2 regions of the Blautia faecicola genome follow, and region 1 is predicted to be linked to the other one. Evidence: riboswitches for the same ligand, from Rfam matches in the RefSeq annotation. Region 1 holds a riboswitch; the other holds the start of a gene.
The links. Region 1 has a riboswitch for ZMP and ZTP ahead of ETP43_RS13690 (formate--tetrahydrofolate ligase). Riboswitches for the same ligand answer to the same signal wherever they lie in the genome.
Positions count from the first base shown of each region.

Region 2: linked by a shared signal. The riboswitch ahead of ETP43_RS10785 (IMP cyclohydrolase) and the one ahead of ETP43_RS13690 (formate--tetrahydrofolate ligase) in region 1 are both predicted to bind ZMP and ZTP.

Region 1 covers NZ_SDKC01000001.1:3,029,265-3,033,557, forward strand. The annotation lists gene ETP43_RS13680 (N-acetylmuramoyl-L-alanine amidase family protein) at 1-955, opposite strand, end outside; gene ETP43_RS13685 (hypothetical protein) at 966-1,181, opposite strand; ZMP/ZTP riboswitch at 1,440-1,520, shown strand; gene ETP43_RS13690 (formate--tetrahydrofolate ligase) at 1,683-3,368, shown strand; gene ETP43_RS13695 (ABC transporter ATP-binding protein) at 3,671-4,293, opposite strand, start outside.
Region 2 covers NZ_SDKC01000001.1:2,396,616-2,400,908, reverse strand. The annotation lists gene ETP43_RS10795 (MGDG synthase family glycosyltransferase) at 1-371, shown strand, start outside; gene ETP43_RS10790 (glycerol-3-phosphate acyltransferase) at 502-1,155, shown strand; ZMP/ZTP riboswitch at 1,296-1,374, shown strand; gene ETP43_RS10785 (IMP cyclohydrolase) at 1,527-2,240, shown strand; gene ETP43_RS10780 (phosphoribosylaminoimidazolecarboxamide formyltransferase) at 2,257-3,441, shown strand; gene ETP43_RS10775 (IS256 family transposase) at 3,654-4,293, opposite strand, start outside.

The sequences.
Region 1 (4,293 bases):
TGGTTACATCCAGATAGTACCAGGTGCTTCCGATCTTCTTCCAGCCCTGTGCACGGGTGCCGCTTCCCGGATTCAGGTAGTACCACGCACCGTCAATCTTCTGCCAGTTTTCCAGCATGACGCCGCTGTCCGGTTTCAGATAGTACCATTCATTCTTAATCTGCGTCCAGCCTTCTGCCATCTCGCCGCTTCCCGGATCCAGATAATACCAGAAACCGCCGATCACGTTCCATCCGGTTACCAGTTCACCGCTTCCCGGGTTCAGATAATACCAGCTGTCATTGATCTTTTTCCAGCCACGCTGCATATTTCCCACTTTCGGATCCAGATAGTACCAGTTGCCGGAAGTCTCCAACCAGCCAACTGCCATCCAGCCGTTCGCATCAAAGTAATACCAGCTGCCGCCGAAGTTTTTCCAGCCACCTTTCGCATAGCTGCCATCCGCCTCCCGGAACTTCCAGCGTTTGCCAAACTGTAACCATTCCGCCTTGTCCGACTCAGTATCCTCATCTTTTGTCTTATCCTCAATCCAGACACCATTCTCATCTACATAATATTTGTCGTTATCCACCCAGCCGTTTTTCTGTAATACACCGGACGGATTGAAATAATAGTATTTTCCTTCCAGTTTCACCCAGCCGACTACCATGGCTCCGCTCGGTCTCAGATAATATGTTTCCTCATTAATTTCTTTCCAGCCGGTCACCATCCAGCCGTCTTCACCAAAATAGTACCAGGTGCTGTAGAGGTATTTCCATGTGTTTTTCGGATAGCTTCCATCCGTATTCACATACTTCCATTTTTCTCCAGTCTGGACCCACCCTGTTTTGACTGCCCGTGTACTGATCTGCTGCTGACTGTTCTGCGCCGCATAACTTTGCAGAGGCATCAGCAATGCAAAAAAGAAAAGCAACAATGCAAGGTATGTTTGTGTTTTTCTGTTTCTTACCAACATGTTTTCCCTTCTACTCCTCCCTATACTCCTGTTCCATCTGCCGGATCTGCTTTGCAATCTCGCAGCTTGCTTTGTGAATACATTTTCGGTATCTGCAATCCACCTCGGTCAGTTCCAGACGGTCACCCTTCTGTTCAAATTCACAGGTCACCATCTGCGCCTGATTACAGGTTCTGCAAAATCCGGAAAAGATCTCCTCCCTGATCATCTGTTCCATCTTTCTCACCGGCTTTCTTCCTATTTTATTGGTTTTCTGTTCCCTTTTCTTTTTGCAGACTCATTCCATGATAATGAATTCTGCCTTTCCAGTATAACTTTCTCTCCCGTAAATATCAAGTAAAAATCTTTCTTACGCAGCAAATCAGCACATGCTCCACTGTAGCGCGAAGCTTCTCGTGAAATCCGCCAAAAGAATGGGATTTTTTCTTTGTAATTCTTGACTTTTTTGCTAATTTATGCTATTCTTTAAAAGAAGTCTGAAAAAGAAGATTCTGGCGACTGACGGATATGTGGAGGAACCACTGGAAACCAGAATCCATATTGGCCGACCGTCTGGGCAGCAATGTAGAACGAAATACATTTGCTGCGTTTTTTATTTTTCAGGATCATTCACCGAAGTACACACTGGGTGATTCCGGAAGCTTTCGAAAAGCACATGAGATACGTTCGCTGAATTTGTCCTGTTTCGCGGGGGACGACGTCCGGTCAGAAGAAAGGAGAAATCACTATGGGATACAAAACAGACATTGAAATCGCACAGGAATGCGAAATGAAACCGATCACCGAGATCGCAGCAAAAGCAGGTATTGATGACAAATATCTGGAACAGTACGGAAAGTACAAAGCAAAGATCGACTACAATCTGCTGAAAGAATCTGACAAAAAAGATGGTAAACTGATTCTGGTTACCGCTATCAACCCGACACCGGCCGGTGAAGGAAAGACTACAACAACTGTAGGCCTGGCAGACGGTATGCAGAGAATGGGTAAGAACGTTATGGTTGCTTTAAGAGAGCCATCCTTAGGACCGGTTTTCGGTGTAAAAGGTGGAGCAGCCGGCGGCGGATATGCACAGGTAGTTCCGATGGAAGATATCAACCTGCACTTTACCGGTGACTTCCATGCCATCGGTGCAGCCAACAACCTGCTGGCCGCTATGATCGATAACCATATCTTCCAGGGCAATGCTCTGAACATCGACCCGAGAAAGATCACATGGAAACGCTGTGTTGACATGAACGACCGTCAGCTGCGTAATGTAGTAGACGGACTTGGCGGAAAAACCAACGGTATGCCGAGAGAAGACGGCTACGATATCACAGTAGCATCTGAGATCATGGCAGTTCTGTGTCTGGCAAGCGATATCAACGACCTGAAGGAACGTCTGGGACGTATCATCATTGGATATACATACGGTAAAGTGGCAGAACAGAAGCCGGTAACCGCACACGACCTGCATGCAGAAGGTGCCATGACCGCTCTGTTGAAAGATGCCCTGAAACCAAACTTGGTACAGACACTGGAAGGTGTACCGGCTATCGTACACGGCGGACCATTCGCCAACATCGCACACGGATGTAACTCCGTAACCGCAACCAAGATGGCTCTGAAACTGGCTGACTATGCAATCACAGAAGCCGGATTCGGTGCAGACCTGGGCGCTGAGAAGTTCCTGGATATCAAGTGCCGTATGGCAGGACTGAAACCGGATGCAGTAGTTATCGTAGCAACTGTACGTGCCCTGAAATACAACGGCGGTGTTCCGAAAGCCGAGCTGAACGCAGAAAACCTGGAAGCTCTGGAAAAAGGTATGCCAAACCTGTTAAAACATGTAAGCAACATCAAGAATGTATACAAACTGCCATGCGTAGTTGCCATCAATGCATTCCCGACCGATACCAAAGCAGAGCTGGATCTGGTTGAAGAAAAATGTAAAGAGCTGGGCGTTAACGTTGCTCTGTCTGAAGTATGGGCAAAAGGTGGCGAAGGCGGCCTGAAACTGGCAGAAGAAGTGATCCGTCTGGTAGAAGAACCAAACGACTTCACATACTCCTACGAACTGGAAGGTTCCATCGAAGACAAACTGAACCAGATTGTACAGAAAGTATACGGTGGAAAACGTGTCGTTCTGACAGCCAACGCTCAGAAACAGGCAAAACAGTTAGAGGCACTTGGCTTCGGCAACTGCCCGATCTGTGTAGCCAAGACACAGTACAGCCTGACCGATGATCAGACAAAACTGGGCGCACCGACAGACTTTGAAGTAACTGTAAGAAACCTGAAAGTTTCCGCAGGTGCCGGCTTCATCGTAGCTCTGACCGGCGAGATCATGACCATGCCTGGACTGCCGAAAGTACCGGCTGCTGAGAAGATCGATGTAGACGAGACCGGAAAGATCACAGGTCTGTTCTAATCTTCGGAATATTCGAACTCTTTGAAATAATCTGAAAGCACAAAACTCCCGGGGATTCCCCAAACATCGGAATCCTCGGGAGTTTTTATTATCAATTTCCTAGAACGTGTCTGAAAAAGGCTTTTCCATGATTAATTGTTGCTAAAACTAAAACAGCCCTAAACAAAGAATGTGCCTTGGTGCATCCTCGCGGAGCGTTTTTTACTTTACAGGAAAGATTTCCCACAAAGCAAAAGGCTGCCGCCCCCGGAACTCTCACAAGTTCCGAAGGCGGCAGCCTTTTTATGTTTTACAAGCTTATCTTATGCTTCCTTTGTCTGCTGGCACAGAGGGTGACAGCAAAGTACCATACGGCCATTGCCCATATCTGTTGCATCCGGGCGTTTCTGACGACATTCATCGGTTGCGTACGGACAACGAGGAGCGAACTTACAGTATTCCACTGCATATTCTTTTCCTTCCATATCCGGCATGGCAATCTCTTTCTCCCATTTGTCTCCGACACGAGGTACGGAACTCATCAGAAGTTCGGTGTAAGGATGTGCCGGATTGTCCATGATCTGTTTTGCCGGTCCGTATTCGATCAGGCAGCCACGATACAGGGTTGCGATATAATCGGATACATAATATGCAGTCGACAGGTCATGAGTAATATAAATAAATGAGATTTTATATTTGTCACGCAGCTCTTTAAAGAGGTTTACGATGTTCATCTTCATAGATGCATCGATTGCCGCAACAGGCTCATCTGCGATGATCAGTTTCGGACGGGTAATCAGGGCTCTCGCGATGGATACACGCTGCAGCTCTCCACCTGAGAACTGAGTCGCATATTTTCCTTTTACGACTGCCAGAGACATACCAACACTCTTTAATGCTTCATCAACAACTTTATCTGCTTCTGCTCTGTTCTTTGCGATGCCAA
Region 2 (4,293 bases), 630 kb from region 1:
GAAAGAATGTGAGAGTCCTCGGGTATACGGATCAGGTGGCGGCTTACATGGCAGCCTGTGATGTGATTTTCACGAAACCCGGGGGACTCAGCAGCACGGAAGCAGCTGTGATGGGGATTCCGATGGTACATACGAATCCGATTCCGGGATGTGAGACGAAAAATGTGGAATTCTTCCAGAAACATGGCATGTCTATCGGAAAACGTTCGTTTGTCGGACAGGTGCGCGCGGGAGAAAAACTTCTGGAGCGAGAAAAACTGCGCGTGGAGATGCAGGAAGCACAGAAAAAGAACAGTAGACCGGAGGCGGCAGAGCGTATCTGTAAACTTTTGGAAGAGCTGATCGGTAAAGCGAATGAAATGATAGACTAGAAATTATTTGGTAGATAGTATTCCAGATGCATTTTGGCTCGTAATTGTGAAGAAACGGAAACGTTACATAGTTATATAGAACAGCAGCAATGAAGAGGACGAAAAAGAGGTACTTCCATCGAAGAACGATTTGAAAGCGAAAGTACAGAAAGAAACAGGGGGAAAACGAGAGATGATCACATGGCAGGAGTGGTGTTATATCATAGGCGGGTATCTGTCCGGCAGTATCCTGTACAGCTATCTGTTGCCAAAGGCACTGAAAGGAATTGATATTACAGCGGAAAGTCCGGATGGAAACCCGGGAACGGCGAATGCTTTTACCTGTGCGGGCATACCGATCGGGATTCTGGTGCTGTGCATGGAACTGCTGAAAGGTTATCTTCCGGTGCATCTGGCGTTGCGGGAGGTGAATCCGGCACGATGGAGCTTTGCGCTGATTCTGGCAGCTCCGGTTTTCGGACATGCCTGCCCGTTTTTACAGCCACAGAAAGGTGGAAAAGCCATTGCGGTATCGTTCGGGGTACTGCTGGGGCTGGTACCGTTCTGGCTTCCGGTACTGTCTCTGGCAGCCCTGTATCTGATCTTTTCCCTGGTGATCGTGATCGAGCCGCATTTTTACCGTTCGGTTTGTACCTTTGTACTGTTTTCCGTCAGTGTTTTCTGTCGGGTGGCGATGACAGGTATCAGTGTCGGCTGCTGTCTGATCTCGGCTGTGGTGATCCGGAATCATTACGCCAGATATCGGGGAGAGCAGATGAGTGTGCGACTGGTACTTCATCGGTAAGAAAACGACAGGGAATATCGACAGTGATGATTGTTTGCTGAGCATATTGGAATGTGAAGCGTGTGAATGGGAACAGCATTGCTGGATGTCGAAATTATGAAAACAGGGTTGACAGAAGAAAAAATAAATGCTATTTTTGAAGTAACTTATATGACTGACGGAAGTGGAGTTTACCACGGGGAGTATAAGGGTTTGAAGCCGACCGTCTGGGCAGTGTAGCTCGGATTGTAGGCTTTTTTCGTTTTCAGCATAATTTCTGCGTAGTATGGAGAGGGCGAGAAAAGCCAGGTATAGTGATTCTGACAACCAGGATTCGCTATACCGATCCGGACCACAGCAAATCAAATCATAAGACAAAAGGAGAATTGTTCATGAAGATGATATCATTGGAACAGGAACTGAAAGGAAATTTATACCCAGGAAGAGGAATTGTAATTGGCAGATCTGCAGACGGAACCAAAGCAGTTGCAGCCTATTTCATCATGGGAAGAAGTGAGAACAGCAGAAACCGTGTCTTTGTAGAAGAAGGACAGGGAATCCGCACCCAGGCCTTTGATCCTTCCAAACTGGTGGATCCGAGTCTTATTATCTATGCACCGGTACGCGTGCTGGGCAATAAAACCATCGTAACCAACGGAGACCAGACAGATACCATTTATGAAGGAATGGACAGACAGCTGACATTTGAGCAGTCTCTGACATCCAGAGAATTTGAACCGGATGCGCCGAATTATACCCCTCGGATCTCCGGTGTAATGCACATCGAAAACGGAGTATTTGATTATGCAATGTCCATCTTAAAAAGCAACAACGGCAATCCGGATTCCTGCAACCGTTACACATTCTCTTATGGAACCGCACTTGCAGGAGAAGGACATTTTATTCATACGTATATGGGCGATGGCAATCCGCTGCCAAGTTTTGAGGGCGAACCGAAACTCGTGGCAATCCCGGATGAGATCGATGGATTTACCAGCCTGTTATGGGAAAGCCTGAATGAAGAAAATAAAGTATCTCTGTTTGTACGCTATATCAATATTGCAGATGGTACTTATGAGACAAGAATCGTAAATAAAAACAAATAGGAGAGGGAGAAGCAAAATGAAAGAATTACAGTTAAAGTATGGATGTAACCCAAATCAGAAACCTTCCAGAATCTACATGAACGACGGATCAGAGCTTCCAATCAAAGTGCTTTCCGGAAAACCTGGATATATCAACTTCCTGGATGCTTTTAACGGATGGCAGCTGGTATCCAACCTGAAACAGGCAACCGGACTTCCGGCAGCAACTTCTTTCAAACACGTATCTCCGGCAGGTGCAGCAGTAGGTCTTCCGTTAAGCGAGACACTGGCAAAAATCTACTGGGTAGACGATATGGACTGGAAAAACTTCTCTCCGATCGCCTGTGCTTATGCGAGAGCAAGAGGCGCGGACCGTATGTCTTCTTTCGGAGATTTTATTTCTCTGTCAGATGTGTGTGACAAAGATACCGCGATGCTGATCAAGAGAGAGGTATCCGATGGCGTGATCGCACCGGGATATACACCGGAAGCACTCGAGATTCTGGCACAGAAGAAAAAAGGAAATTATAACGTGATCCAGATCGATCCGGATTATGTACCGGCTCCGCTGGAACATAAAGAAGTGTTCGGTGTTACCTTCGAACAGGGCAGACAGGAACTGGCAATCGATGATGAGCTGATCTCCAATCTGGTGACCAAAAACAAAGAACTGACAGAAGAAGCCAAGAGAGATATGAAGATTTCTCTGATCATCCTCAAATATACTCAGTCCAACTCCGTATGTTTCGTAAAAGGCGGACAGGCAATCGGTGTAGGTGCAGGACAGCAGTCCCGTGTACACTGTACCCGTCTGGCAGGACAGAAAGCAGACAACTGGTGGCTGCGTCAGAGTCCGCAGGTACTGAACCTTCCATTCAAGGAGGGTATCACCCGTGCAGAACGAGATAATGCGATTGATGTATATATGGGTGAGGAATACATGGATGTCATTGGTGACGGTAACTGGGAGAGATCCTTTACCGAGAAACCGGCAGTATTTACAAGAGAAGAAAAACGTGCATGGCTGGATCAGCTGACAGATGTTACACTGGGATCCGATGCATTCTTCCCGTTTGCAGATAACATTGAGCGCGCGCACAAGAGCGGTGTTACCTACATTGCACAGCCGGGCGGATCTGTCCGCGATGATCTGGTGATCGAATGCTGTGATAAATACAACATGGTAATGGCATTTACCGGTATCCGTCTGTTCCATCACTAAAAACAGATAGAGTAAAAAAGAACCGATGATTTCTGCTATGCTTGAGAGCGTTTCAAGTTTTGTGTAAACAGAAAAACTGATATAAGATATGTCATTAGTTATCGAGGACAGAACCTGTTTTTCAGGGTTCTGTCCTTGTTTGTATTATAATGCAGTTTTAAGGCATGTCAAGCAGGACTGGCTGTGCCAGCCCTGCCTAGCATGCATTCTGCTTATAACCTTTCCAATCTTTCTTCGAAGAAAATTTCCAGCTGAGAATGGATCTGTCCCCAATCCTGACGGTGTCCCGTCCATTTCTTGGTGATATCTATCATGGCCAGATACAGCATTTTCAAGAGACTGTCATCGGATGGAAATACCGTCTTGGATTTGGTGACTTTCCGGAGCTGGCGGTTAAATCCTTCAATCGTGTTCGTGGTATAGATCAGACGTCTGACAGCTTCCGGATACTTAAAATACGTTGAAAGATTTGCCCAGTTATCTTTCCATGACTTTGCAATCTTAGGGTATTTCCCGCTCCATTTTTCGTCAAAGCTGTCCAGTTCTGCCAATGCAACTTCTTCTGTAGGAGCTGCATATACACGCTTCAGATCTGCCATAAGTGGTTTGATCTCTTTGTAAGAAACAAATTTCGTGGTGTTCCTGATCTGATGGATGATGCACTGCTGGATCTCGGTCTGGGGAAATACTGCTTCAATTGCCTGTGGAAAACCGGTCAGTCCATCCACACACGCAATCAATATATCTTCTACGCCCCGGTTTTTCAGACCATTCAGGATGGAGAGCCAGAACTTGGCACTTTCATTTTGACCCACATACATCCCGAGGACATCCTTACGTCCTTCCATATCG